4 regions of the Marinobacterium aestuariivivens genome follow, and region 2 is predicted to be linked to each of the others. Evidence: riboswitches for the same ligand, from Rfam matches in the RefSeq annotation. Region 2 holds a riboswitch; each other region holds the start of a gene.
The links. A riboswitch is a leader RNA that binds a small molecule or an ion and turns the genes downstream of it on or off. The one in region 2 is predicted to bind cyclic di-GMP.

Region 1 (7,408 bases), on a different contig from region 2:
AGATCTGGTCCTCGTAGAAGGTAATCGATACGTTTCTCGCCAGCTTCGTCGATGGCGCCGCCTCCGCTCATCTCGGCCTGCCAGCCCGAACGACGCCTGTCGCCCCTCTCCTCCGTCACTGCCTTCAGGCTGAACAGGGACCGGATGCTGTTGTAGCGCTGCTCGGTCCCCGTGATACGGGGCAGCAGCCTGACACTGACGGTGGCATCGGCTGTGATAGTCTTGTCGGTGGTCCAGGCGGTGAAGTTCAGTAGATCCAGCGTCAGCTCGGAGACTCCAGTGCTCTCGACCCGCACCCGCACCGGTTTCGACTCGGAGGGTTCCAGGGTCAGAGTGCCGGTTTCGGGATTGAGGCGGTGGCCGAGGCTGCTGCCAATCTCGTAGCCCAAGGTCACTGCGACGTTGCCCCTGTTGCGAACCAGGAAACTGATCCCATAGGATTCACCGGCGATCACGAAGCCGGGCACCTCCAATGGACTTGCGTCGAATTTCAGGCGGGACAGCACCCGCACCGGCAGGCTGTAGGTGTCGCTTATGGCCGGCTGCTGCCTGTTATTCACGCTATACGTGAAGGCATAGTCGCCGGCCCGGGTATTTTCGGGAATAAAAAAACTGATAAAACGCAGCTGCGTCTCGCCGTCCGCTAGGTCGAAAGGATACTCCGGGGTGATCAGCCGCCACCCTGGCGGCAACGCGGGCTGCGCCTCGAATTGGCCGTCGCGGCCGGTGCCGTTATGCACCTGGAAGGCAACGGTGACAATCTGGCGCGGCGCTTCGCTGATTATTTCCCGGTCCGCCGGTCTGACCTTGAGGCCGAGCGCCTGGGCATGTGCCAGCACCGGGAACAGCAACGTCAGCAGGAGCCACGCCAGACGCAGCCGCCACAGGACTGAAAACAGTCTGCCGGTGACAGGGAACACCCCGTTCATGGCTTCACTCAAGCTTGAGGTCTATCTGCGAACCGAAAAGGTCATTGCCGCCGCCGTCGGCCACGATGAGCATTCGGTAGCGCCCGGCCGGAACCTTGCTTAGATCGGACTGGAAACGCACCGAGGTGGCTGGATAGATACGTTTCTGTTCCCCACCGAACTTCCCGACCGGCTGGCCATTGTGGTCGAACAGTTCCAACCAGAGCTGCGGCCTCACCCAGCGCTCCCCGGTATTCTGGACATCCAGCTTGAATAGACGCTGCCCTTTGGCTTTCACGAGTTGCGCATTGGCAAAAGCAAGCTCCCGGCTGCCGCTGTCACCAATATGGGTCACCATTTGGATGCCATAGCGCATTACTGGCGTAAGCTGGGCGCGAGCCTCGCCCTTCCGGGGGCGAGCGTCGACTCTCTCGCCGAGACAGGCTCCACCATCACCATGCTCCAGTAGGTGCCGTTCAGCGCTTCATCGTCGGCCACCCTCATTTCATAGTTCAGATTCACCACGCTACGGGACGCAATGGTAATGTGCTCCCGGCCAAGGTGCAGCCAGTCAGCATTCGAGCGAACAAGACGGCCAGGAGGGCCATAATCGTTGCGCCCGTCGGCCGCAAAGCTGTAATCGGTCCGATAGACCTTGACTTCCGCCGCGCGCTCGCCGGTATTGCGAATGGCGATCGTTCCCCGGAAGCTGTCGCCGGGTTGAACGACCCTTTCATGGGTTAGGGTCCCTTCGATCGTGATACCGGCATAAAGGCGTACCGGCATCATGCACAGGCCCAGCATGACCAGGCTAATGAAACACTTGTACATGGCACTGTCCTCCTTAGGACTCGATCACTCGACGCGATAGGTTAAGGTGGCACCGTAGGTGTCAGGCGCATCGCCAATCGACAGGTTCTCGGTCTTGAGCTGTAGTTGAATGCCGCTGCGATCCCCGGAACCACTGAAGAGCGTCTGCTCGGTCCCGGTCACTATGAGGTAGCCGGTGCCGCCCGAGATGGTACCGGCCCCGGTACCGTCCGAGGTCCGCCGCACGGCGATGCTGACCCCCGTCGGCCAATTGATATCGCTCTTCGAGACCTTCACAGCCCAGCTGCTGCCACCGGTGGCACTGATGTCAACAGTCGCCAGGGCGGAACCGCTCTCGATTGGCGAGCGCAGGTCGCTGCCTGCACCTGCGGTCAGATCGTTGCTGTCGATCAATTCGGACCAATTGCCGACCACGCTGACATCAGCCGCCTGTGCCGGTGAGAGTGAACAGGTGATGAGCAGCAGCGCTCCGATTAAACGCATATCCTGCTCCTGAAAGGCCGGACCCTGGGGTTCTGGCTAAGAAGTTGGGGTTTAGCCCCGGAAGGCCCCGGGGCGGAATGGCGGGCAGCTTGAACAGCCGCCCGCTGGTCACCGTTTAAATACTGTCGGCAATGGTAAAGGTGACCGTCTTGTTGGCGGAGGCCACGACGCCCGCCGCCGAGGTAGCAGAGAGCTGGTAGGTGACCCCGAGGCTCGACTCGTTGAGTGTGCTGATGCTGGTCACCACGTCGGCGGCTGAGGTGCCCAGGGTCACGGCTCCTGCGGAGGTGGCCCCCGTGGGTGCACCCAGGTTTACCGTCAGCGTCAGGCCGCTGGGCATAGCAGTGTTGATGGCGGCGGTGATTTTCTTCGTGCTCTCGTTGGTGGTCACCGCCCAGGTGGTGGACGTGTCGGTGACCGCGTCGGGTGCGGAACCCGCCGTGGCGGCGTTGACGATCAGGGCGCCGGGATTGCCACTGACCCCAATCTCGTTGATCGCCTGAACCTCGTAGGTCACGGTCTGGGTGGCGGTCGTGCCGGCAAAGGCACTGGGAATGAACGTCAAGCCAAGCGCAACGGCCAATGCCGATACAACGCCTCGACGGAGAAAAGCAAATTTGTTCAGTTTCATGGTAGAGTTCCTCATTTCTACTCAGGATTTGGTATCCGATTTTTTTAAAAACCAGACGCCACTTTTTAGCCCGAATACTTCACAAAGACGGACTTACTGCACAGATAATCGGCAAATCATCATCCATTAAGGACGACGTTAATGGCAAAAACCTCCCTTAAGACGCAATCAAATTCACGAACAACAGTTTGCCCTTTGCCCGCAAGACAACGGACAATCCTGCACCCTTTCGGACTGATGTTTAACCGCACCCGACATTAAGGTCGTAGATAGCTGCCACTTGCTGAATCAATCATCTCCAGCATTCAAGGATAGCTACTGAATGAGACTTATCGGTATCGATTGATACTCAAAGAACAAGCCTGTGTCCACAACACCTCCAAACAGTTGTTTGAAAGATCCTCGGGCCTCAGGCTCGTGAAGGTTCACTCTCTTTCGGTAACCCGGCCATCCGATTTTACCGATTCGGATCCGTGGCTTTGCGTCACCCGATTACTCGGGTTTTGCCTTTGTCGAGAGAGGATCTTTGTGAGATTGCGCTTCTGAAACCGGGCACGCTTGCCCGGCGCTTACAATCACTATAGCACCCAATTAACAAGTCCTTAGATGAATTTGGCATAACAGAGCACTGTCGCAATATAAATACAGTTGCTTGAAATGCCGGTTTTTCCGTTTCCATCCAAGTGGCATCAGGCAGCGTGCCGCTACTACCTGAGTTCGTTGCAGGGGGTAGTTGCCCGATCCATACATGGCCTCCTCCCCGTTTGCAAGTCGTCAGATCTCGATTTCAGGGACAGGTTGCTGCCATATATCCGACCTGTTCTCGAAGCAACGCTTCTGCTTTTGGCCTTGAGGAGTAGTCGCGCATACCGTCCTCATCAAGTTATTAACCTGGCAGGCAAATAGGTTCTACCTTTTTGCCTGTCACCCCACAAAAACAGGCGCAAGTGCGCGGACGCGCTGGTTTTATGGGATTCGCATTGGCCTGCGGCCAATGATGAAGCATCCCTGCTTCATGTATTAACCCTCCAGGTTAATATCTTTCTCGAAGAAATTTGGGTGAAGCAAGTTTTCAGTATTCCGGTCTGATCTGTGTTGTCATCGAGAGTCTTTTGTTTTCGCAACCCAGGGTGGGTTAACACACAACCCCTGTTTCTGACGTTATTGTGTTGCCAAGCCGTGTGGTTATGCCGTCGCCCGCGATTGGTAATGTTCACCCGGGAATTCAGATAATAAGTGCGACACTCATGGTTGAGCGGCGAGAGGTGGTCAACTGCCGAAGGTGGTACGCTTCATCTCGCCAAAGAAAGCAGCAGTATCACCATGAGCTATCAGCAGTTGACCGAGGGGAAACGATACCAGATATCGGCTCTCCTTGCGCAGGGATGTTCGCCAGCAGCGATCGCCACAGTAGTAGACGTCCATCGCTCCACGGTCTACCGGGAGATGAAGCGTAACAGTCATAACGGGGTGTATCAGCCCGAGGAGGCGCATGCCAGAGCCTGCGCACGTCGGGTCGGAGCAAGCAAGTACAGGGTGCCAGAGCAGACCGTCATGTACGTGGAACTGACGCTGTCCTGGCGGTGGAGCCCGGAACAGATCAGTGGCGTCGGCAAACGTATCGGCATGTCGGTGAGTCACGAGTGGATCTACCGCCATGTGACGGCGGACAAGGCACGTGGCGGCAAGCTTTACAAGGCGTTGCGCCAAGGCCATAAACGGTATCGCAGAGGTAGCAACAGCAAGCGCTCGGTCATTCCGGAGCCTCGATCTATCGATGAGCGACCGGCAATTGTGGACACGCGGGAGCGCTTCGGTGACTGGGAAGTCGATACGGTCTTGGGCAAGCACGGGAGCGGTGCCCTGGTCACCCTGGCAGAGCGCAAGAGCCGGATGTATCTGGTGCGCAAGGTGGAAGCCAAACGGGCCACCGATGTGCGGGATGCCATTATCGATATGCTCAAGCCCTATGCGGCACACGTGCATACGATCACGGCGGATAACGGCTCCGAGTTCGTTGAGCACAAGGCCATCGCCGAGGCGCTGAACACGGGGGTCTACTTTGCCCATCCGTACTCGTCATGGGAGCGAGGGCTGAACGAGAACTTTAACGGCCTGCTGCGCCAGTACATCCCGAAGGGTACGGATCTGCGGACGATCACTGACGAAGATGTCCGGCAGGCGGAGAAACAGTTAAACCTGAGGCCTCGCAAATGCCTCGGGTTCAGGCAGCCTGAAGTGGTATTCCAAGAATACCTTCAGGCCGCATAGGCGGGTGTCGCACTTCGGAGTTGAATTCGCGCCTAGCTCCAATATGACTGAGGCGATCCTGACCACCTTGCTCGCCAGTGCTACGGTCGTTTTGTTGAAGCTGCGCGTCGCCGCCAGACGGTTGAACCAATGGCTCAGGGAATCCGTTTTCCTTTCCGCGTGGCTGACCACAGCTCGAGCGCCATGCACCATGATCGGACGTATCGGTCGCCACGCATGGTGATACCCAGTAGCCGTTGATGGTCGCCCGTGCTATGTCACCTCCAAGGCGGTGAGGCATTAACGTCGCTGTTCGAAGGGGCGTTTGCCGGCCTTCATGGAGGTGCCGGGAGATAATGCCGAAAACTTTTTAAAATCAAATCAGCTGAATGGTTACCTTGTAAATAGGTAAAATGGGGTGGCGGTTTGCTCCTTCATCCCCTGCATCTTGTGGTCACCAGTCGTAGCCAAGGATCAATTGCGCTTCCGTCACAGGTCCAGTGACAACGGTTTGTTCGAGCAACCGGCGGAATTCGAGGCCGCGGCTGGCCAAGATACGGCGGTTGAACCGGAAGTTGAACTCCTCCAGGTATGCCTGTAGGTGATCGGATGTGACCGAGCCTTGGTGAGTGCCGAGGATCCAGCGCTTCAGACAGCTGGCTACCCTATGGATACCGGCATGGTAACGTGGGCCGGATCACCGGACGAGTACAGCATATCCTCCCGTGTTTCGGCAGGTCGTTGTATCCAAGGAACCGGGAGCCACAACGGCACACACGAATGGCGCGAGAAGATCGCCCGAGGCATCGTGAACGCTACGCATCCTAAGGCGGCCGAAATCCATGGGGCCGAGCACGTCGACGGCGATAACCACCACTGACTTGGAACTACCGCGACCGCGCTGGCCGCCACGCCCCACGCCGCCGACAAGAGTCTTGATCGACTTCGACCATGCCGGAGAGCCGTTCGCGTTCGGAGCGTACCATCACCACTCAGAACCGTTGGAGCATGGTCCACGCCATCCGGTATCTGACCCCAAGCGTTCCCTCAAGTGTTTTCGCAGACAGTCCATTCTTCGCGGCTGTTACGTGCCAGATAGCCTTAAACCAAGTGGTAAGCGGCATCTGCGTCTTGTCCAAGATGATTCCTGCGATTAACGTCCCCTGTTGGCGACAGGACGAGCACCCGAGGCGATCACCCGAATGCAGCCACCGCAATCGGCAGCGCGGCTACTGCTCAGGCGGCTATCCGTATAACGGCAATATGTCCACACCCTCAGAGAGAATGACGGGAATTGAAATTGGAGCGGTGTAAAAGTTTAATCGAATTTCACTATGTCACCGGGAACATGAAGTCCGTCAACAAGAAGCTCCCACCCACCGGATTCGTTGCAGTTCCAGTACGCCTGGCAGTCGGTGCAGACAAAGATTTTCCCGAGGCCAAGCACAAAGCTGATCTCTCGAAGATCCGCGTGTGGGCCATCTTTCCAGTACTGAGTCTTGCACTGGCGACAAGTCATCCGTGATATAGCCATTCTCTACTGTCTCTGCTCCTTTATTTGTGATGCCACTCGATCTTGGCCCGCATCACGAACTCAAGTAGGTGAAATCATCCACGACAGCAACAAACCGGGCTGTCTTTAAGCAGCCTGGCGATCATAGCTCGAAGATCGCCGTTGTGCGCTCGATCTGGCGCTCTCACCCAACCTGTCTCTTAATGGAGACAATAGCTGGGATACTCCAGTTAATCCAGTCATGCCTCCTCAACAATCGACGGCGTATCGGCCATAATTTTCAGCATGCCCTTGCTTATGCCGTCACTCCCGGATCTCGTGTTTACGCTTCTTTTCCGCGACCAGCCATGGTGTTCCAGCAGGCGCCGGAAGCTCATCATCGTGGTGGACTGAAGATGCAGGATTCCTCCCATCGCTGGGTACTTGTTCACATCCACCCTAATGGATATTGTCTACACTGACAAAAACGGAAGCCCGATGGGGATCTCAGTATGGATAGTCAGTACCCCGATTCTCCCCATCAGAATGAAAGTTTTCTCGGGTGCGTCCTGGAGCGCAACGGCCCCGATGGCCTCATCAATTCGCTGTCGTTCCTGTTCGGCGCTTTCGCACTGACGATAAACGGCAGGCTTATCTCCGCCAGCGACAATTTCGCCAGCCTAGTCGAATACGATGTCGCCGAGCTGCGGGACATGAATGTGCTGGACCTAGCTGTCCCCGAATGCCGCAGCGAGCTACAACACCGGCTATCGCGCGATATCACCCGACGCTATGAATTGCAGCTTCTGACTA
Region 2 (7,408 bases):
CCTCCCGGTTGGCCTTGAGATAGAAGAGCACGTCAACCCGGTCGCCGGTGCGCAGGTGTCCGCCGACCGCGGTGACTTCGTCGACCCGGACGGCGACGGCACGGAATCCCGGCGCCAGCGCATCCAGCATCGGCCGGTCCGGCTCGAGCAGTGTCTCCTGCAGCCGGCTGCCGGCGCTGACGCCCCGTGCCAGCACCCGGCCGTAATAGGGCACGGCGTCCTCGACATCGGCCTCGTTGCGCTGCAACACCTGAACCTGTTCGAGATGTTCCGGCTGCAAGGCGGCACCACCCGGCAGCGCAACACGGAAGGTCCAGACGCTCTCCCGCGGCTCGGGCACCGGCGCTGCCGCTTCCACGGCCGGCTCCGGCGTTCCCAGATTCAGGCCGTACAGCCCCAGGGCCAGCGCCAGGCCGAACAGTACGATGGCAATGATCCTCAGGCTTCGTCCTTGCATGCCCTCTCCATCCCGTCGGGTTAAAGGTTGAGGCTCGCCACCCTGCTGAGCTCGCCGGGTACGGGCAGCATCAACGGCGGCAGAAAGGGGTGGTTTTCGTAGTCGTAGTGCAGCTGAACCTGGCAACAGCCACCACCGGTGGTGTCGGTCGCGGTGATCTGCAGCGCCTCGTCCAGCGACTGGCCGAAAAGGCTGCCAAGACTGGTCGAGGTCGCATTCCGAGACAGTTGACTGAGCATTGCCCGGGTCGCCTGCTCGACTTCCGCCCGTACCGAAGCGGATTCGCACCCGCTCTCGGTGAAATAACAGCTCTCATCGACGAAGGACAGGCTGCGCCGCAACCCCTCCTCGGCCGAATACTGCAGCATCTGACTGGCAGAAAAGATCAACCCGTAATTAACGATGGCATAAAAGATAATAAAGAAAACCGGGAACACCAGTACGAACTCTATACCGGCACTGCCTCGCTGCCGCTCAGAACTCAACCTGCTGGAGGCAGACACAGCATTATTAATGAACAAAGCATCAAGAAAGGTGAGTAGGGTATTTTGTTTTTTCCGAATTTCCCTATCCATCCCGCCACCACCAGAGCTGAAAAAGAAAAAGCGATAATCGTTATCAATTGCACCGGTGTAAAAACCAGGCAACAAACCAGAAGCAATTTTAAATCGCCGGCCCCCAGCTGCCGTTTCAGGTAACCCGGCAATGTAACGGCCAGAACCGTTAACATCGAAAGTCCGATGTCCTGCCACCCCAGCTGAACACCCGCCAGGCTCCTTTCAATCAGCAGCAGCGAGCCCAGCGATACCGCCAGCAGCACCAGTAGCAGGCTATTGGGGATACGGCGGTATCGGGCGTCAAATACTGCGATCTGAAGCAGTAGCACTGGAAGCAGAAGCCGTAACGGCTCCACTACAAACGGCCTCAGTTGGTGACGGCCGTACCTCCCATCGCTGTGAGAATATCGTTCATTGTTGCGAGAATCTGGTCACCGACAGGCGTTACGAAAAGCGCCAGGATAGCCCCGACCATGGCTGCCAGCAGCGCATACTCGATACCACTGGCACCCTCTTCATCCTGGACAAAAAGGCGGAAATGTTCCCGAATACGGGAATAAGCAATGTGCAGTATGCTCATAATAATCCCTCATGATTCATGTCTTACCATGATCAGCCCGGACTGCCTGAGACCCCGTTAATAGTATTGTTTCGGAGTATCACTCGAGCCTGCCTGAACGGATTAAATCCGTATCCGTTCTGCGACAGCATACAAAGATTGAATATGCCGGTCACGTACTTTTTTATAAAAATCAGTTTTCAGCAAGTGCTTTTTTAGAAGCTTGATTGAAACGTGCATTGTAATAGCAGAAACGGTTCTTGCCCTTTTTCTTGGCTTCATACATCGCGGTATCGGCAGCTTTCAACAGGGCTTCAGGTGTATCACCATCCAGGGGCGCCCGCGCGATCCCGAGACTGGCCGAGATACGGCACCAGCGACCGTCGAAATCGAAGGGCTCGGCCAGGCTTTCGATCAGTTTCGTCGAGATCCGCTCCAGCACGTCCGGCGGTTCGCCATGCAGCCTGATCGAGACAACGAATTCATCCCCGCCCAGGCGATAGACCTGATCGTCATGGCGCAGAACCAGACGCATCCGGTTCGCGGCCCCCTGCAACAGCCGGTCGCCGATATCGTGTCCCCAGGTATCGTTGACGGCCTTGAAGCCATCGAGATCGATAAAGAACAGCGCCTGTTGCTCCTGACGCCGGTTGTCGCGGGTCAGCTGCTGCGCCAGATGATCATCCAGTGCCCGCTTGTTCTGCAGTCCGGTAAGCGCATCGCGATAGACGTCCCGGAACAGCCGCCGCTTGGCACCCTGCTCTTCGGTGATATCGACCTGGGTCCCGATCAGCCGCCAGCCGGTGGCGCCCTCGAGCCACTGACAGGTTGTTTTCAGGCTTCGGACCTCGCCGTCGTCCGGGCGCACGATCCTGATTTCGATTTCGCAGCCGCCGCAGCCGGGCTTCGCGACCATGCTGTCGAGCCGCCCGCCGTCTTCCGGGATTACGAGTGCTTTCCAGCTCTGCAGACTGGGCCCGGTCCCGGGCGCCAGACCGTGGAGCCGATACATGACCGGATTCCAGATCAGCCGGTCCTGCGACGGAAGCCATTCCCAGACGCCGACCCCGGCGACCGACGTCGCCATCGACAGCCGCCGGTTGGCCAGGCGCAACGCATCGGCCGCAACGGCCATGCGGCGGCGGTAGGCCAGGGTGGACAGGATCAGCCAGAGCAGCAAGATCGACAGCGGCACCAGAAACAGCATTAAACCGGTCCCGGGAAGCCCTGCTTCCACAGCGGCGACAAGCGCCTGAATCTGAATCCAAATCCTGTCCATCCTTCATCCCTGCGCCCGACCGCTTCTCCGAACCGCTGGCCACAGCCGAACTGCAGCGGCGTTCCGGACGGAAATTAAAAGTGCGACATCCCTGTCGCGATGGGCCGACAAACACCCGCCTCTCCAGCAAGGCCGGGACTGTCTTTCCCTGCAGGCTCCTCCAGCAATTGGATTGGAGGCCTGTGGAAACCCGAACAACCTTTTACGCCATGAGCAGGAAAGTTTCGATAGGACGGCAAACCTGGACCGGTAACGCGGGACAGCCTTGCCCGAAGTGCCCTTCGAAACACCCTGTTCGAAAGATCCTCGGGCCTCAGGCTCGTGAAGGTTCACTCTCTTTCGGTGGTCCGGCCATCCGATTCGGATCCGAGACTTTGCGCCACCCGATTGCTCGGGATTTGCCGTTATCGAGAGAGGATCTTTGTAACGCTCTGTTGCAGATACCCTGACGTCTGCACGGTACTCGACCTTCAATGTAGCAGTCGCCGGGCCGAGCGATTAGACAAATATCTTATAACGACCCACTGTCTCCGAATAGATACAGCCATATAGGACATGCATCCGCCAGTGTCGCTCTCACCTGCACGCAGAGGCTGCCAAGCGTCATCCAACTGCCGTACAGTAGGCAGAATCCGATCACTGAGCGACCGGGAGGAGAACAGGATGGGCGCGCATGTTATTCCCTGGCTGATACTGGCGGCCCTGCCGCTCTCGACAGCCCTGCAGGCCGCAGAACCGCTGCTGCAGGCGCGTTACGAGGCCAGCTATCGCGGTTTCGAACTGGGCCTGGTACGCAGCCTCACCCCGATCGGCGACCGGAAGTATCGCTTCGACTCCGTGGCCGACAGCGCCATTGCCCGGATCGAGGAGTCGAGCATCTTCAGTCTCGATGCCCGGGGAAACTGGATGCCGCAGCATTACAGCTACCGCCAGAAGATTTTCGGCATTTCCCGGGGTTACGAGCTGCAATTCGACCCGGAAAACAACAGCGCCACCTATATCGACAACGGAGAACGCAGGCATCTGGGACTCGAACCGGGCACCCTGGACCCTCTGCTCTATCAGCTGAAGATGCAGCACGACCTTGCCCATGAACGGGACCGCTTCAGCTATCGCTTTCTGCGACGCGGCAAACTCAAGCATTATGAATTCAGGCTGGAGGGGCCGGACAGCCTGGAACTGCATGGCCGGGAACTCGAGACCCTGCGCCTGGCGAAAGAGGACGAGGATGCCGACGAGAGCACCCGCATCTGGTTCAGCCCGGGCAATGGTTACCAGCTGGCCCGCCTAAGTTACAGCGATGAGGGCGCCAGCTACCGCATCGATCTCGACGAGATCCATATCGCCCCCGGATTCGAGAGCTGGCTGCAGCAATAAGGCCTTATCCTGCCTGCAGCATCACCGGATTTTCCTGCCGGTCCAGCACCACATAGCGGGCCATGTTGTGGCCGCCCATCAGGTCGTTGACCATCTGGTTGAGATGGGGCTCGGCGTCCTCGCTCGACGGTGGCTGGCCGTTGGCGCCATTCAGCCCGGCGATAAAGACGAAATCCCAGTCCCGGGAGATCTGGTCGGCCTCATCGGCCAGTGCCCGGAAGCTGTCGAGCTCCGCCGGCAGCTTGTCGACACACATCAGCGGCTGAAGGGTGCCGCGCTGTTTGCCCTTTGCCTTGCCCTGCCCATCGGCGCTGGCGAACAGAAACAGCAGCCGCTGCGGCTCCGGCTGGGATGCGGCGGCCGCGAGCAGGTCTGAAAAACTGGCGATCATGACGAACCTCTGGGTTATCCGGTGGTAGCGCCCCAGTTGTACCACAGCGCCGCGCCCGGCGTTATTCCCCGGAAGTGGTACCACCGAGGTGACGCGTTACGCGTTACGCGTTACGCGTCACCCTCTCCATCACACCTTGTGATAGATCTCGGCGCCGGTGCCGCGGAACTCCTCGGACTTCTGCTGCATGCCCGATTCGGCCTCGAGGTTGATCGCGGCGATCTGGCTCTCGTCCAGCTCGCGCACCTCCTGACTGATCTTCATCGAGCAGAACTTGGGTCCGCACATCGAGCAGAAGTGCGCCACCTTGGCGGATTCCTTCGGCAGCGTCTCGTCGTGGTAGGCGCGCGCGGTGTCCGGGTCCAGGCCGATATTGAACTGGTCTTCCCAGCGGAACTCGAAGCGCGCCTTGGACATGGCGTTGTCGCGTATCTGCGCCCCCGGGTGCCCTTTCGCCAGGTCCGCGGCATGGGCCGCGATCTTGTAGGTGATGATGCCGGTCTTGACGTCGTCCTTGTTCGGCAGCCCCAGGTGTTCCTTCGGCGTGACGTAGCAGAGCATGGCGCAGCCGTACCAGCCGATCATCGCCGCGCCGATGCCGGAGGTGATGTGGTCGTAGCCCGGCGCGATATCGGTGGTCAGGGGGCCCAGGGTGTAGAAGGGTGCCTCGTGGCACTCTTCGAGCTGCTTGTCCATGTTCTCCTTGATCATGTGCATCGGCACATGGCCCGGGCCTTCGATCATCACCTGGACGTCGTGCTTCCAGGCAATTTTGGTCAGCTCGCCGAGGGTTTCCAGCTCGGCGAACTGGGCCTCGTCGTTGGCGTCGTAGACCGAGCCCGGGCGCAGGCCGTCGCCGAGCGAGAAGGCGACGTCGTAGGCCTTGCAGATCTCGCAGATCTCCTCGAAATGGGTGTAGAGGAAGTTTTCCTGGTGGTGCGCGAGGCACCATTTCGCCATGATCGAACCGCCGCGGGAGACGATGCCGGTCATGCGCTTGGCGGTCATCGGCACGTAGCGCAGCAGCACGCCGGCATGGATGGTGAAATAGTCCACGCCCTGCTCCGCCTGTTCGATCAGGGTATCGCGGAACACCTCCCAGTTCAGGTCCTCGGCGACGCCGTTGACCTTCTCCAGCGCCTGGTAGATCGGCACCGTGCCGATCGGCACCGGCGAGTTGCGCAGGATCCATTCGCGGGTCTCGTGGATGTTCTTGCCGGTCGAGAGGTCCATGATGGTGTCGGCGCCCCAGCGGGTGCCCCAGGTCATCTTGTCGACCTCTTCCTCGATCGATGAGGTCACGGCGGAGTTGCCGATATTGCCGTTGATCTTCACCAGGAAGTTGCGGCCGATGATCATCGGCTCCAGCTCCGGGTGGTTGATGTTGCACGGGATGATGGCACGCCCTTCGGCCACCTCGCGGCGCACGAACTCCGGCGTGATCTCGTCCGGCAGCCGGGCGCCGAAACTCTGGCCCGGATGCTGCTGCGCAACAATATTGCCTTCGGCACGCGCCTTGGCCAGCTTCATATTCTCACGAATGGCGATGTATTCCATCTCCGGCGTGATGATGCCCTGGCGCGCATAATGCAGCTGGGTGACGTTTTTGCCGGCTTGCGCACGCAGCGGCTTGCGGGTCAGTTCGAAGCGCAACTCGTCGAGGCTCTTGTCGGCTTCGCGCTGGCGGCCGTAGTCGCTGGTCAGGCCTTCGAGCTGCTGGGTGTCGTTGCGCTCCTCTATCCAGCCGGCGCGAAGGGGCTGAGCCCTTGCGCACGTCGATGGCGACATCCGGGTCGGTATAGGGACCGGAAGTGTCGTAGACGTACAGCGGCTCGTTTTTCTCGCCGCCCATGCCGGTCGGGGTGTCGTCGAGGCTGATTTCGCGCATCGGTACCCGGATGTCGGGACGGCTGCCCTCGACGTAGACCTTGCGCGATTTCGGGAACGGCTGCACCGAAGCGGCATCGGAGACCGGGCCGCGGCTGAAGGGTTTGTGCTGCTCTGCCATCTTGTTGTCCTCTTTTTCGCTGGGAGAGTGATGCCGGCGTCCTGCCGACGTTGTTTTTCTCGGTTTTCTGGCCAAAGGGCCCCCAACCCATCGCCAGGCGACAGGGTCGGGTGAATGTTTCGCTCTAGGGAGCCTCAGGGACTCAGGTCGAGGCCCATCTGCCAGAAGGCCACTTCCATCCGGGTCGCGGTGTGGAAAATATGGGACAGCTCGTCCAGGCGCCGCTGCGGCAGGTCGGCGCACAGCCGATCGAGCAGCTCGACCTCGGCGGCCGCGACCGCCTGGTACTCGTCGCTGGCGTACATCTCGACCCAGCTGCGGTAGGGGTTGCCCTCGAGCCGGGTGGACGGTTGTGCCTCGAGCCAGTTGGCGACCTCGGCGTAACCGACGATGCAGGGCGCCAGGGCCGCATGCAGATCGGCCAGGTCGCCGCCCAGACCGCAGTCCAGCACGTAGCGGGTATAGGCCACGGTGGCCGAGGCTTCCGGCAGACGCTGCAGCGCTTCTTCACCGATGCCCCAGTCGGCGCAGTACTGCACGTGCAGGCCGATCTCGGTGTCGAGCATCGCATTGATGCCCTGCTGAGCATAACGCATCTGCTCGAGGGTACGGCTCTTGTAGACCGCCAGCCCCCAGGCGCGACTGAACTGCAGCAGGAACAGATAGTCCTGCTTCAGATAGTGCTGAAAGGACGCCTTCTCGAGGCTTCCATCGCCGAGCCCCCGCACGAAATCGTGCCGGATATAGGCATCCCAGTCGGGCTGGGCGGCGGCTTTGAGC
Region 3 (7,408 bases), 2.3 Mb from region 2:
CCCACCCCTGGCCGTATCGTCGTCGATGACATGGATATCACCATCGGCAACAAGACCGACGACAGCGCCTTCGGTCAGGGGACTTCTGAAGATACCGAACCGCCTTCTGTTGTCGCAGGGGGCGTTCCCCCGAACAAGAGCGATCTGAAAAAATTCGGGGTTTATGTTGAAGAGGATGGCGACACCTTTGTCAATGTCTTCTGGACCCGAGTGCAAGATCCGAGCGGTACCACGAACATGGACTTCGAGTTCAACCAGTCCAGTTCACCTTCAGCCAACAATGTGACGCCGATACGCACTGCGGGCGATCTACTGCTTCAGTACGACTTGGCAAACGGGGGGACCAATCCTGAACTGTTCTTGTCCGAGTGGATAACTCAGGCCAGTGCCGGCGGCGCTTCGGCAGCGAGTGTTTGTGAAGCGACCAACAAGTTTCCGTGCTGGGGGATCAAGCAAAACTTGTCAGATGCGAACTTGGCTGCAGGTTCTATCAATAACGACCCGATCTCGAATGCCGATGCAGGTGGTCTTGATGAAGGAATGGGATTTGATGAACGTACCTTTGGTGAAGCACAGTTCAACCTGACCGGAATTGTCGGCGCTGAAGAATGTATTACCTTCGGTAGTGTCTATCTGAAAAGCCGCTCGTCCGACTCCTTTACCGCGGCGTTGAAGGACTTTATACCACCTGTAGCGACCAGTATTACAAACTGTGCAGCCGTCAAAGTCGTCAAGAAAGACGATAATGGTAGTTTGTTGAACGGTGCAACCTTTACGTTGTATCAGGATAACGAACCGGTCGGAACCTTTGGTGAAGAAGACTCCGTGGTTCTGGACGGGGGCGGTGATCCTGTGGCCTGTACTACGGGTATACCCTTGGATGGCGAGTGCCAAATCAATGATATTCTCGCCGGCCTCTATTGCCTGGACGAAACAGGGGTACCAGCCAACCATATTCCGGCTGATCCCCAATGTTTCGAGGTCGATCCATCGGTGCCGGTGCTGACCTTAATGTTCACGGACAGGCAACTGGGCTCCATTTTGGTGAAAAAAGCAGATGAGGATGGGGCTGCACTTGACGGCGCTGAGTTCAAGGTTATCGCCGCCAATCCTGCTGATGACGATGTTCCAACGTTGCCGGTAACGCTGACGGAAGCTCCGACAGGTTTCCACTGTGTCGATGGTCTGCCAATCAGAGACGCATTAGGTACTGTAATCAGCTACACGGTGAGTGAAACTATGATACCCCCAGGTTACTTCGGTGCATCGGACGCAGAGACTTCTGCGGAATTCGATACCTGTGCTAACCGCACTGTCGAACCGATTGACGACGCCGATGTCGATCTGATTTTCGTGAACGAGCGCAAGCCCGGGGCGATCAAAATCACCAAAACGACCAAGGATATCAATTCCGAATTGAACCCGGTACCGCACCCGGGTGTGACCTTTAACATCTCTAATGCGGAGGGTGTTGTCGGCTCTGTAGTGACCGATGCCAATGGCGAAGCCTGTTTGGATGAACTGGAGTTCGGCGAAATCTTTAGCGTTGACGAAGTGACGCCAGTGGGCTACGAAGGTGAGTCTGCGAAGAACGTCGAGATTGATAACGATGCGGTTTGTGGAAGTGGGAATGAGGAGACAGTAAGCTTCCACAATACTCCGCTCGGAAAATTCACCATCAGCTATGAATCCTTGCCGATGGATGGCCATGGTGCAACCAAAGCGACTGTGACCTGTACTGGCGAGGGTGTCGGTACTGTTATCGCTGAAGTCGATCTGTTCGATGGTGACAGCCAGGCTTCCAGCGAGCTCAACTTCGAGACGCAGGCGACCTATACCTGCACCATTGTAGTTGACCCGTAAGCGCATTCTTACCGGTCGTCTGTAATGAAAAGGGCGGGATCATGATCCCGCCCTTTCCTATCTGTATATCAGTTACTTCTCAGTTGGCCGAGACGAGGAGGCCCTCACTGGTTGTCATATTTCCCGCCGCATCATAGACTCTGATCGCAAGTTCATAGAGCCCCCCGCTTGGGGACATCCCACCAGCAGTAATGAAAGGGTGATGTAAAGCCGAAGCTGGGAACCGGATCGGTGGCAGTGCACTGAATCCGGCCATCCACAAGGTACTCGACCTTTGTCACAGCGGCGTTGTCCCAGACATGGCCCTTTATCTGATAGTAGGAGCCTTTGGCTATGCTGCCGCCTTCCGGTTCCATTACCCGTCCTGTTGGCGCAATGATATCCTCGGTCATTGGCAAAGCGCGCCCAACCAGCGACGAGACGATATCGATATCGGACTGGCCGACATAACCATCGCCATCCACGTCATACCGACGCCATTCCCGGGAGTTGGTCCAGAGATAGCCGGGATCGCTGGGGTTCGGGCTGATCTGACTCTGGGGGATGCCGTTGCCTTCACCGATATACCAGCCGATCTCTTCGACATCGAGATTGTTTACAACTCCGTCGTCGTTGAAGTCAACCGGAGAGCTGTCGATTTCGTCGTCGGCAGCACTGTTGTCGACCCTTGCTTTGAGGTAGTTGCTGCCCCACAGGATGTAGGGCTGGTAAACGCCATCAACATAGCCGACCGAATACAGCAGCGTAGCCATGGAGTGTTCCAGGCTGTCATTCCAGCCATCGCTGTCGGCATCGGCATTCATGCAGCGATTGTAGAAATTGATTGCCCAGTCGTTATCGCTACGACCGTCAAGTACGATATTGGTCGCAGTGGTACTGCCAACGTTTGTTACCTTAACTGTATAGAGCGCGTCGCCGGAGTTGTATCTCGGAAACATGCATAGCTGCGCCATGCCGGCATTTGAGGCGGCAATGATCTCTTTTCCTTTCTGGCTCGGGTCTGCGCTATACATGTCCTGATCGGGCACCACGCTTGAAAGTGCGAGTTCAGATCCGTCCCATGACAGATTAACGGTGACGGCAGCCGCATGATTCACACAGCCGGGATATTGCGGTGTAAAAGTAAAGCTTTCACCTGGCTTTAATCCGCCGATCGCTTTCCAGGCCAGTTCGTCGTCCTCGCCCAGGCAGTTGTCCTCCCGGGGGCCGTAGCGGAAGTAGTAGTCTTCGACCGTCAGTGCGAGCGGCGAATAGGTCGATGTTGCCGTACTGTCTTTACCGGAACCCCCGCCCTTGGTGGTGGGTTTGCCCGCGAGTGCCGGGTTGCCGAGCATCAGTGTGGCGGCCGCTATGGCCAAGGCCGTGCCGAGCGGGCGCTGACGGTCGCGCTTGACATTGACGAAACGGCTTTTCAGGTTCGCATCGTTGCAGCCTGAAGTGGTGTTGAAGCAGTGACGGGAAGCATCGGGTCTGGTAGCCCTTGGCTGCGCGAGCAGAAGCCTGGATAGGCGCATTGGGTCTCTCCTGAAATTAAAATTCAGCAAAGATCCTCTAGCGGCCTGTCCGTGATGAGGGTAACTCTCCTTCGGCGGTCCGGCGATCCTCGGATACGCCCGTGAGCGTGCTCGAGGACCCGTAACTTTGCGCCACCCAGTTGCTCGGGCTTTGCCTTTGTCGGGAGAGGATCTTGTCTGTTAACAATCTGTGTAGCGGACCGTAATCCGCGTATTGCATCCAGATGCTTTAGCGACGGCTGTCACCAATTTCCCTGTTCGGCTCCGTATTCGGAGGTCCGCTGGTCACTGTTTCATAATTGGACCAGTTTCTGTTCAACACAAACGCTATGTCCTGTTGACTGTAAACGAACTATAACATGTCAATCTGGATGTCATTTATACAGAAGTGGAATATGGCAAGAGGCTTCTGTTACTTATGTGAACAGAGCGCTAACAAGTTGTTGCCAAAAGGAGACGGCTATAGTTTATTACAAATATATCGTTAACTTTACGATACAGTTCTTGAACAGAAGCCAGTCCGTTTTCTGTTGATGATCTGGACGCGGGAGCCGGATTATCGACTGTGCAAGGAATATGGACAGTATCCTGGCAATGTCAAGCCGATACATTCAGATAACTGTATCAAATTAGTGACAGTTTACCCCCCTAGTGTTTCCTTTATGTAAATCATCTATTTAGTGTCACTTCAGAATCAGCCTGTATCAATAGGTTAACAGTTTCTTCCCGGCTTCCTTTTTTTCAAATAAATTCCTTATGGGTCAGTCGCTTATGGAGTTGGTCCAGGCGTTGCTTGCATGCCTGTCAACCTCAGGCGTTCTGTCGAGATCCAGCATTCAGTCCCCGACAGGGACCTCCGACAGTTTGTATTGCTGGAGACATCGAGCAGGTCCTGAGACAAACGGTTGAGGTGACTACGGGCTGGACAACGAGGGGAATCGCGATGACAGGCAGGAGAGTGCACTACAGGAGCCAGGTACCCAGGCCTTTTTTTGATGGCACATACATAGATTTTTCAGGTGAATTCGGGAGGGGAATACGATGCATTTGCACAACAATCGGCAAGCACTGAGAGCGTACCTGTGCGGTGCTTTCCTGAGCCTTGGGTTATTCGCGCTGCCTGCGTGGGCGACCCACCCTCTGGTCAGCCTTGATGGTAGCGATTTCGAGATCGAGGATCCGGGCATGCCCGGTGACGAAGAGCCCGGCGCGAATATCAGACTGGATGACCTGGACATGATCGACTGGGCTGATGCCAGCGGAGCGCTTACCAGTGGTGTGGACTGGAAGCCTGACGAGAATATCATTATCGGGAATAAAAATGACGATACCGCTTTTGGATAGGGTACCGATGAAGACGACCCGATACCGACCGTCGTTGCGGGGGCGTTCCGCCCAACAAAAGCGATCTGAAGAAGTTCGGTATCTTTACCGAAGAAGGCCTTACGGACACCTTTATCCATATGTTCTGGACACGGGTACAGGACCCTTCGGGCACCACGAATATGGATTTCGAATTCAACCAGTCGGATGTGCTTTCGGCTAACGGCGTAACACCGGTACGCACGGCGAAGGACATGCTGATCCAGTACGACCTGGCAAACGGGGAACCCGACCGGAACTGTTCATCTCTTTTTGGGAAACCGAGGAAAGCTCCGGTGGTGTTCCAGCCAGTCAGGTGTGCGAGGTGCTGAAAAGTTACCCCTGTTGGGGGGCTCGCACCAATCTTTCCAGCGAAGGCCTTGCCACCGGATCCATCAACAAGGTTGCAATTCCACACGGAGAGGCAGATGGCCTCGATGAGGGAATGGGGCTAAGTGCCCGTACCTTCGGGGAGGCTTCGATTAACCTGACCAAGGTGGTGGGGGCCGGGGAATGCGTCACTTTTGGCAGCGCCTATTTGAAAAGCCGTTCATCCGATTCCTTCAATGCCGCCCTCAAGGACTTTATCCCGCCATTGGCTATGACTGTCAGTAATTGTGCCGGGGTAAAGATCAGGAAAAAGGATGATGCGGGTGAGCTGCTGCCGGGAGCCGAGTTTACGCTTTACAAGGACAATGCGCCTAAAGGCGAGTTTGACGCTGGAGACACTGCCGTTCTGGACAGTGATAATGCGCCATTGACCTGTACGACGGCTGCAAACGGTGAATGCTCCTTTACCTTGATATTCGAGGGTGATTACTGTGCGGTTGAAACGGACCATCCGGATCACTATCTTCCGGCCGATCCCGAGTGCTTCACGGTCGGCCCCGCGATTCCCATACTGACGGTGGACTTTATCGACCGTCGGCTTGGGTCTGTCCTGGTGAAAAAGTCGATCAGGACGGAGCGGCGCTGTCCGGTGCAGTATTCAAGATCATAGATGCCGATCCCGATGATGCCGACGTGCCCACGCAGCCTGTTACGATGATCGAGGGGACCAGTGGATATCACTGTGCGGATGACTTGCCGCTGAAAGATGCGTCGCTGGCCGAGATCAGCTATACGGTCAGTGAAACCACGGTTCCTGATGGCTATATCGGCGCTTCCGACGCATTGACATCTGCGGTATTCGAAACCTGTGCTGAACGCAGTACCGGCTCACCCGACCTGACGTTCGAGAACACCTCTGCCAATTTCAAGCTGATCAAACTGGACGATACCGGCGCGGCGCACAGCGGGATAGCCTTCACGCTGTTCCGGGACGACGGGGATCTTCAGTACGATCCGCTTGTCGATACCACGGTTTTCGATGCCAGCTGCGTCACGGACGCCAACGGCGAATGTACCTTCGAAACCGTGCATGCAGGCAATTACTGTCTGGTGGAAACCACGGTGCTGGACAACTACATCGCCGCGGGCCCGCAGTGCTTCAGTTTCGTGCCGGGCGCGGATCCGGACCTGACCTATACCTTCAGGAACTGGCGTCTGGGCTCCATCCTGGTCAAGAAGACCGATGAAAACGGTGCGGTGCTGGCCGGCGCTACCATGGAAATCACGGCCACCAGTGTCGCGGATGCGAATATTCCGCCGCTGAACATTGCGTTGACCGAAGGCCCGGATGGTTACCACTGCGTCGACGGCTTGCCGCTGAAGGATGCCTCTTTGGGCGATATCAGCTATACGGTCAGTGAAACCGGTGTGCCGGACGGTTACAACGGCGCCGCCGATCAGACCACGAAGCCGCTGTTCCAGTCCTGCGACGAACGCAGCACCGGTGCTCCGGACTTGACGTTTGAAAACGAACGCAAGCCCGGGGCGATTAAAATCACCAAAACCACCAAGGATGTTTCCAGTGATCCCGCCACCGTGGCACATCCTGACGTGGCCTTCAGTATCTACGACAGTTCGGATGTGTTAATCGATTCCATTGTGACGGATAGCGACGGTATCGCCTGTCTCGGTGACCTGGATGTCGGTGAAACCTACAAGGTTGTCGAGACCGCGCCGGAGGGCTACGCGGGAGAAACTGCGAAAACCGTGCTGGTGGACGACGATGCCGTTTGTGGTGAAGGCAATGAGGATGCGGTAAGTTTCCATAATACCCCGCTGGGCAAGTTCACCATCAGCTATGACTCCTTGCCAACGGACGGTCATGGCGCTACCAAAGCAACGGTGACCTGTACGGATGCCGGTATTGGGCCTGTTGACTTGTTCGACGGCGACGTCAGCACGTTCAACAGTCTGAACTTTGAAAGCCAGGCTACTTATAATTGCACGATCGTAATCGATCCTTAGGTCTATTGCATCTGATTATGCAAAGAGCGGGTATTGCCCGCTCTTTTTTTATTCTATTTGCTAGGAGATGGTTTTCTCAAAGGATGATTTTTAGTTATTAACCCGGCGGGTTAATACATGAGGCAGGGATGCTTCATCATTGGCCGCAGGCCAATGCGAACGCCACAAAAGCCAGCATGTCCGCGCACCTGCGCCCGCTTTTGTGGCGTCGCTGACAAATAGGCAGGGCGGGAATTCAGATAATAAGTGCGACACTCATGGTTGAACGGCAAGAGGTAGCCAACTGCTGACAATGATACGCTTCAGCTCGCCAA
Region 4 (7,408 bases), on a different contig from region 2:
TGTCGACTGAAGGTGATCAACAAACGGCACCACTGACGGACCGGTAGGTGTCTACGAACGGGTCATGCTAATCGCAAGCGCGTTTAGGCAGCTTCAGCTAACGGCCATTTGCGGTCTCCCGTCCGATTGGTCAACTCCGTTTAGGGAACGTTTGCAGGCTCCGGAAGCGATTCCCGCCATCATCGAACACCTGGAACAGCAACTGCAATCCCAGCTCAGATGCCCCTACTGTGACCATGATCAGATCTACCGCTGGGGCACCCTCAAAGGCATACAACGCTACCGGTGCCGCAGTTGCCAGAAAACCTTTACCGCTCTCACGGGGACGCCGCTGGCGCACCTGCACAAGCGCGAGTTGCGGATGGAGTATGCGCAGTCGATGCTCAACTCCGAAGTGCTGCGTACCGCCGCAGCCCGCTGTCAGGTCCATTTGACGACCTCATTCCGCTGGCGCCACCGCTTTCTGAAACTGGCGGACTTCCTCAATGCCGACACACTCAACGACATCGTCGAGGCTGGTCAGACCCTGTTCCGCGAATCCTTCAAGGGAAAATGTAAGATCAGCCAGCGCACCGCGCGCAAACGCGGCAATGCCGGTAAAAAGGAGGCAAAGTGGGTGCCGGTACTGGTGGCGCGTGACCGCAGTGCCGGCGAAGCCGACTTTGTGCTCGACCACTTCACGCTGAAAAATGTCGAACAGCACCGGCTCCCACGATTGAGCCCGGATATGGTGCTCTGTACCGACGGTCAGCTGACCTTTGAGGCCTGGCCGCCAAGCATCACCTCGCGCGTCAGGTGATCAATGCCAGCGCCGGCGAACACCTGAAGGCACCTGCCTTTCACATCCAGGGCGTGAACAACTATCACCAGCGCCTCAAAGGCTGGATCCAGCGTTTCCATGGGGTCGCCACCAAATATCTACCGCATTATCTGGGCTGGTACCGCTGGTTTGATCAGCATCGAGCGAAACTGAACCAACCGTTTGATTTTATGGCAGATTTAATCACGATTGAAAATCGTCGAAATATATCCCGAACATAGCCCAGTACGGGCATAAACTGAAGCTGGCGAGCGGTCGAAGCGGGTTGGTACTGGACGCTGTGATCGAAGAGGGCAACTCGACCGACAGTGATCGCTTTATTCCGCTACTGGAACAACTGATCGATATCTACGCCTGTGCTTCCCAGGCAAGTGGCCGCAGACTGCGGCTACGCCAGCAAAGACAATGTGCAGCAGGCCAAAGACAAAAGCGTAAAGGATTTGTCCTTTCTCAAAAAGAAGAGGCTGAAGGTCGAGCAGGTGACGAAGATGGAGGCATATGTGTATCCATAAAGAGACGGTTGTTTTTTATAAAGAATCCATCTAATAGCACCAATGTCATCCTGCTATAGTGGTGGCTGAGTGGTACCGGCCAGCCATGTCCGGTATCTGCGGTACCATGTCTAAAGATCCTCTCTCGATAAAGGCAAAGCCCGAGTAATCGGGTGACGCAAAGTCTCGGATCCGAATCGGATGGCCGGACTACCGAAAGAGAGTGAACCTTCACGAGCCAAGGCCCGAGGATCTTTCGAACAGGGGGTTCGAAGGCATTGCGGACCAAAGCGGGTCTGTCCTAGCTGGGTTTCGACTGATACCTCGCTGCCTTTTAAAGCCATCCTGTTGAATGCTGGAGATAGTCGGACCTGCATGTTTCGCTGGGCACATGCTGGTGCAGAATGCCGTCGTTGGGAGACCTGTCGGAACAGACAGGCCGGCCTTGCCGGCTGCCAGTTGGGCGTCTGACGGGGCGGTCTGCTCAAGTTAACGCTACTGGGGTAATGCACGTCAACGGAACCCTTGGCGTACGATCCGAGGTCTGCGGCCACCCCGGGATGGGCGGCGGCGGGATGGCTCGGTCGCGCCCTCAGCAGGAGCAAAGCTATGGGTGTGTCGCAGCAATTCAATTTTTTAACCACTTTCTCCCCCGTATTGCGAAACAGGTCGACGCTGCTCAGGTCAGGCAGAGGCGCGCTGCTGACATTTCTGCCGCTGCTTCTGCTGACGGTATGGCTCTGGTGGAATGCGCTGTCGGATGTGACGCAATCTGCTCGCGAACGCTTCGAATTCAGAGTCAGCGAAGCCCAATTTGCCATTGAGCAACGCCTGTTGGCATACGAACAGGTCCTTCGCGGCGGTGTCGGCCTGTTCGCAGCCAGCGATCAAGTCACCCGGGATGAATGGCGCACTTATGTACGTAATCTCGATGTCGACACTAATTACCCCGGTATTCAAGGGTTTGGCTTCTCGAAGCGGGTCCTGCCGAGTCAGCGCGAGGCCCATATACAGTCTGTTCGCGCCGATGGTTTTCTGGACTATACGCTGTGGCCCGGTGAGGAACGCAGCGAATACACCGCCATCGTCTATCTTGAACCCTTTGACTGGCGCAACCAGCGGGCCTTCGGCTATGACATGTTCTCGGAGCCGGTGCGTCACGAGGCCATGGTGCGCGCTCGTGATACTGCTCTCCCGGCCATGTCGGGCCGGGTGACCCTGGTTCAGGAAACGGGGCAGGCTGTCCAGCACGGTTTTCTGATGTATCTTCCGGTCTATCCGAAGGGCGTGGTACCGGAGACGGTCGAGGCGCGCCGCGCCGCTCTGGTCGGCTATGTCTACAGTCCATTTCGAATGAGCGACCTGATGCGTGGCATTCTTGGGCGAAATGAGCTGCCCGACATACACCTTCAGGTATTCGATGGTGCTGAAATGTCCCCAGGTAATCTGATGTACGACAGCTTGGGTGAGGCAGGTGGGCACCAAAACGCTGCTTTCTCCAACAGCAAACAGTATGAAATCAATGGTCATAGCTGGACGTTACAGTTCAGCTCGCTACCGGCGTTCGATGCCACTATCGAGCAGCAAAGACCCCGCTTGTTGCTGATCAGCGGTCTGCTGGTCAGCGTGCTGTTTGCGGCAGTGGTATGGGCCTTGTCGCTGAATCGCCGGCATGCGCGGGATCTGGTCGCTACCAACAGCGGTCTGCAGGCCGAAATCGCCGAGCGTAAAAAGTTGTCGATGGAACTGGAGCGCGCCAAGAACGATGCCGAGGCGGCGAATCGGGCCAAGAGCGAGTTTCTGGCCAATGTCAGCCACGAGTTGCGCACCCCGCTTACGTTGATCCTGGCACCGCTGGAATCGCTGCTTGCCAGCGCAATGCAACAGCCGCACTGGCAGGCCCCGCTGGAGCGTATTCAGCGTAATGCGCTGCTGTTGTTGAACCGGGTTAGCGAGATACTCGATTTCGCCAAAGCCGAGTCCGGGAAATTCGAACTCTGCGAGGAATGGGTGGATCTCGGGACCTGGCTGGCGCCGTTGGCCGAAGACGCTGCCGTGGCAGCTGAGCGTAAGGGGGCATGCTGACCTTCGACCCCGACCCGGCCCTGGGTCGCGTTTGTATCGACAGCGGGCATTTCGAGAAAATTGCGATGAACCTTGTCAGCAATGCTCTGAAGTTCACGCCAGAGAAGGGTTCGATCCGGCTGGAATTGCGGCTGCTGGACGACAACTGGTTCGAGTTCGCGGTGGCCGACACCGGGCCGGGTATCGCCAAGGATCAGCAGGCGCGGCTGTTCCATCGTTTTCATCAGGTAAACGCCGCTTCTACCCGGCGGCATGGGGGGACGGGTATTGGACTGGCGCTGGTAAAGGAATTGACAGAATTGATGGGCGGCGAGGTCGGTTTGACGAGCGACCTGGGACAAGGCTCGCGCTTTTTCGTGCGGTTACCGCGCGGCACAGACCGCATTGTTCAACAATCGGACACGTCAAACGGTCATTCCGTACCTGATTATGCGACTCAAGACACCATGCTGCGACTGGCCCGGTTCCAGGAGGGCGGGCTGGAGGCACCCGCATTCTCCGGTACCCCCAAACAACGTCTGTCTGACCAGGCGGCGGTGGTCCTGGTCGTCGATGATACGCCGGATATGCGCGATTTTATTGCCGAAATGCTGGCCGGCGACTTCGAGGTATTGACGGCCAATGACGGTTTGCAGGCCTGGCAGCTACTCCAGCATCATCGCGTTGACATCGTGGTATCGGACGTCATGATGCCCGAGCTTGACGGTCTCGGCCTGACGAACTGTATCAAGGCCTCCACAACACTCGCCCACCTGCCTGTCATTCTGGTGACCGCACGCGGCGGCGCAGAGGCCAGTGTCTCAGGGTTGGAGTCCGGTGCTGACGACTATATCGCCAAGCCCTTCTCGCCCCAAGAACTGCAGGCGCGGGTGCACTCGGCCTTGCGGATGGCGCAAGTTCAAGCCCAGTTGCGTGAAAAATCCCGCGAAGCCGGTATGGCCATGCTGGCTACCGGCATACTGCACAATCTGGGTAATGCCTTGAATGGCGTAACAGTATCGTCCGGTCTCATTCAGGACCGGCTCCGCGATTCCAAGGCGACTAAGCTCCACAAAACTGTCCAGTTGCTACAACAGCATGTCGACGATCTGCCTGGCTTCCTCGCCAAAGATCCGGCAGGCAGGATGTTGCCCGACTACCTTGGCGAATTGAGTCGGCTGCTGGAGACCGAGCAGGCAGAACTGCTGAGCGAAGTGGCAGCGCTGAGAGGATGCACCGAATATGCGGCAGAAGTGGTGGCGGCTCATCAGCGCTTCGCTACGGCAGGTGGCGTTCAGGAGATGTTGTCCGCCAGGAGTCTGATGGACACCGCGCTCAAACTAGGACTGGCGGCATTTGATATAGAAGGTATTCAAATCGAACGACGCTACTACGACACGGATGACGTAGCGGCGGACAGACATAAGGTGCTGCAGATCCTCATCAACTTGCTGGTCAATGCCTGTCAGGCGCTGTTGGTGTCGGAGCATCCTGACAAGCGGATAATGGTTCGTACAGTACTGGAACAGGACGCTGTGGTATTCGAGGTGAGTGATAACGGTATTGGCATTGATTCGACTGCCCTGCAGCAACTGTTTGACCAAGGCTATACCACCAAAGGGGGGGCCATGGCTTTGGTCTGCATCTCAGTGCGACCTGGGCCCAAGAGATGCGCGGCTCTTTGCAATGCCATAGCGATGGCGTAGGCCTGGGGGCAACCTTCAGACTGGCGCTACCGATAGGTTCACCGACAACGTCTCGCGGCCAGGTGGCGGAGACAGGGCTGGAATGTCAGGAGCCTTGAGCGCGGAGGAAAAGGTTGTGGGAATCGAAAACGTAAGTGTTGACCAAAGTGGGCTAAACAGCCCACTGTCCGGAGAAAATCATTCTGGCAGTGCCAAACTGCCGCGAATTCTGGTAATCGACGACAACCTAACCGTCCTGGAGGCCTTTCATAAGATCCTTGCTGGCCATACCGACGCCAAGGGCGCATCGACAAGGCTGGAAGTGCTTGAGGAAACACTCTTTGGTTCGAGTGAGTCGGCGCGTATCGAGCTACCCAGGTTTGACGTAGATCTCGTGCAAAGGGGCGAGGACGGTCTGCAATCTGTGATAGAGGCTTGCGCCGATGCCAAGCCCTACGCCGTCGCCTTTGTCGATATGAGGATGCCCGGCGGCTGGGATGGTCTCATGACGATCGAAGAGCTGTGGCGCGTCGACCCGAACATCCAGATCGTTATCTGCACCGCCCATGCAGACTATTCTTGGGACCAAATTATCCACCGGCTGGGCCGTTCGGATCGTCTTCTCATTCTGCGCAAACCCTTCGAGCGAATTGAAGTGCTGCAGCTAGCCTGTGCGCTGGCCGACAAATGGTGCTTGCTGCGCGAAAATCAGGTTCGAATGGACCTGCTGGAACGTCGGGTGGAGGCGCGTACTGCTGAACTGAAGCGCCAACAATTGCTGGATCAACAGTTATTGGAAAATCTGGCTGAAGGGGTAATCGCCTGCGATACCTCAGGGCAATTAACGCTGCTGAACAAAACCGTCCGACAATGGCACGGACTTGAACAATATCCACCGGAACGTGATGTCCGAGTTGACCTCTACGAGGCGGACGGTGTAAAGCCTCTTGAGCCGCACCGCACCCCACTTGCTCGAGCGCTTTGCGGCGAGACGTTCCGCAGTATTGAAATCAATATCCTCGCGAAAGACCAGCCGCGCCGCTTGGTGCTCGCGAGCGGCGGCCCCGTTCTGGATGCAGAGGGTCGAACGCAGGGGGCTGTTGTCACGCTGCACGATGTCACCGAGCGAGAGCGGGTTGTACAGGAGCTGAAGGATACTTCGGAACGGCTGAGTGTCGCGAACTGCCGGATCGTGCGCGAACGAGAAAGGCTCGCCGAGAGAGTGGAGGAACGCACCGCGGAACTGAGCAAAGCCAACCAAGAGTTGGCTTTGGCGAAGCAGGAAGCCGATCAGGCCAATCGAGCGAAGTCTGCGTTTCTCGCGACAATGAGTCACGAAATCCGCACGCCGATGAACGGGGTCATCGGGATGCTCGAAGTGCTGGCCCGGAGCGAGTTGAATACTGAGCAACTCGACACGATCAGTACGATTCGCGATTCCGCTTTTTCATTGCTGGGGATCATCGACGACGTGCTCGACTTCTCAAAGATCGAGGCGGGGCAGTTGCAGCTGGAGCGCGTTGAGGTCGTAATACCGAGCCTGTTTGAAGGAGTTATCAGTTCCCTGGCTCCGCTTGCGAAGGACAAGAATGTCGACCTGTCCCTGTTTATCGACCCCGCCGTTCCCGAACGGCAGTGGTCCGATCCGACCCGATTGCGGCAGATACTGGTCAATCTGGTCGGTAATGCCATTAAATTCAGCAGCGGACGCGATGATACCCGGGGCCTGGTGCTGGTAAGTGTCAGAGCGGGTACTGATCCCCTAAAGCAGATGGAGATAACCGTCACCGATAATGGTATCGGAATGAGCGAAACGACACAGGAAAACCTTTTCAGGTACTTCAGCCAGGCCGAGGCCTCGACGACACGCCGTTTCGGGGGCTCCGGGTTGGGGCTCGCCATCTGTAACCGCCTAATCGATATCATGCAGGGTTCCATCAGCGTTGACAGTCGATTGGGGGAGGGAACGCGCTTCACTGTTTCATTATCGGTCGAGAGTGTTGCCGATGGAGTCGGCACGCGGTATGAGGACCTGACGGGCCTCGACGTCATATTGGTCTCGAAGAATGAGCCCGACGCCGAGGGTATTGTCGTATACCTTGAACAGGCCGGAGCCTCTGTCGAGCGAGTGACTGATCGGGTAGAGGCGGTGAAGCGCGCTGCGGAGCAACCCGTTCACGTCGTTATACATTGTATGGGTCATCACGTCACCACACCGGATCAACTGGAGAGCGACTTTGCGCAGAGGCCGGACCTTCTTCATCTGGTGATAACACGCCGTCGGCGCAAACCTAAAGTAGCTGAACTGGACAGGGTTGCTTTTCTGGAGACCATGGCATTACGTCGAG

Region 1: linked by a shared signal. The riboswitch ahead of ACFQDL_RS31680 (hypothetical protein) and the one ahead of ACFQDL_RS14950 (diguanylate cyclase domain-containing protein) in region 2 are both predicted to bind cyclic di-GMP.
Region 3: linked by a shared signal. The riboswitch ahead of ACFQDL_RS03195 (dockerin type I domain-containing protein) and the one ahead of ACFQDL_RS14950 (diguanylate cyclase domain-containing protein) in region 2 are both predicted to bind cyclic di-GMP.
Region 4: linked by a shared signal. The riboswitch ahead of ACFQDL_RS31610 (CHASE domain-containing protein) and the one ahead of ACFQDL_RS14950 (diguanylate cyclase domain-containing protein) in region 2 are both predicted to bind cyclic di-GMP.

What each region holds. Positions count from the first base shown of each region.
Region 1 is NZ_JBHSWE010000002.1:189,400-196,807, reverse strand. It holds gene ACFQDL_RS31700 (hypothetical protein) at 1-941, opposite strand, end outside; gene ACFQDL_RS31695 (hypothetical protein) at 934-1,284, opposite strand; gene ACFQDL_RS31690 (hypothetical protein) at 1,284-1,739, opposite strand; gene ACFQDL_RS31685 (hypothetical protein) at 1,764-2,222, opposite strand; gene ACFQDL_RS31680 (hypothetical protein) at 2,338-2,853, opposite strand; cyclic di-GMP riboswitch class I at 3,288-3,371, opposite strand; gene ACFQDL_RS31675 (IS30 family transposase) at 4,177-5,124, shown strand; partial or broken gene ACFQDL_RS32895 (transposase) at 5,558-5,773, opposite strand; gene ACFQDL_RS31665 (HD domain-containing phosphohydrolase) at 7,108-7,408, shown strand, end outside.
Region 2 is NZ_JBHSWE010000001.1:2,879,742-2,887,149, reverse strand. It holds gene cpaB (Flp pilus assembly protein CpaB) at 1-457, opposite strand, end outside; gene ACFQDL_RS14965 (TadE/TadG family type IV pilus assembly protein) at 478-1,032, opposite strand; gene ACFQDL_RS14960 (prepilin peptidase) at 939-1,343, opposite strand; gene ACFQDL_RS14955 (Flp family type IVb pilin) at 1,382-1,594, opposite strand; gene ACFQDL_RS14950 (diguanylate cyclase domain-containing protein) at 1,767-2,780, opposite strand; cyclic di-GMP riboswitch class I at 3,191-3,265, opposite strand; gene ACFQDL_RS14945 (DUF3108 domain-containing protein) at 3,516-4,229, shown strand; gene ACFQDL_RS14940 (ribonucleotide reductase subunit alpha) at 4,234-4,620, opposite strand; partial or broken gene thiC (phosphomethylpyrimidine synthase ThiC) at 4,750-6,628, opposite strand; gene tenA (thiaminase II) at 6,763-7,408, opposite strand, start outside.
Region 3 is NZ_JBHSWE010000001.1:616,345-623,752, reverse strand. It holds gene ACFQDL_RS03200 (MSCRAMM family protein) at 1-1,863, shown strand, start outside; gene ACFQDL_RS03195 (dockerin type I domain-containing protein) at 2,016-3,377, opposite strand; cyclic di-GMP riboswitch class I at 3,448-3,543, opposite strand; gene ACFQDL_RS03190 (hypothetical protein) at 4,419-4,721, shown strand; gene ACFQDL_RS03185 (prealbumin-like fold domain-containing protein) at 5,065-5,739, shown strand; gene ACFQDL_RS03180 (MSCRAMM family protein) at 5,784-7,094, shown strand.
Region 4 is NZ_JBHSWE010000002.1:164,623-172,030, forward strand. It holds gene ACFQDL_RS31595 (IS1/IS1595 family N-terminal zinc-binding domain-containing protein) at 152-799, shown strand; partial or broken gene ACFQDL_RS33145 (IS1595 family transposase) at 838-945, shown strand; gene ACFQDL_RS31605 (hypothetical protein) at 1,101-1,391, shown strand; cyclic di-GMP riboswitch class I at 1,455-1,529, shown strand; gene ACFQDL_RS31610 (CHASE domain-containing protein) at 1,921-3,396, shown strand; gene ACFQDL_RS31615 (ATP-binding protein) at 3,390-5,081, shown strand; gene ACFQDL_RS31620 (response regulator) at 5,197-7,408, shown strand, end outside.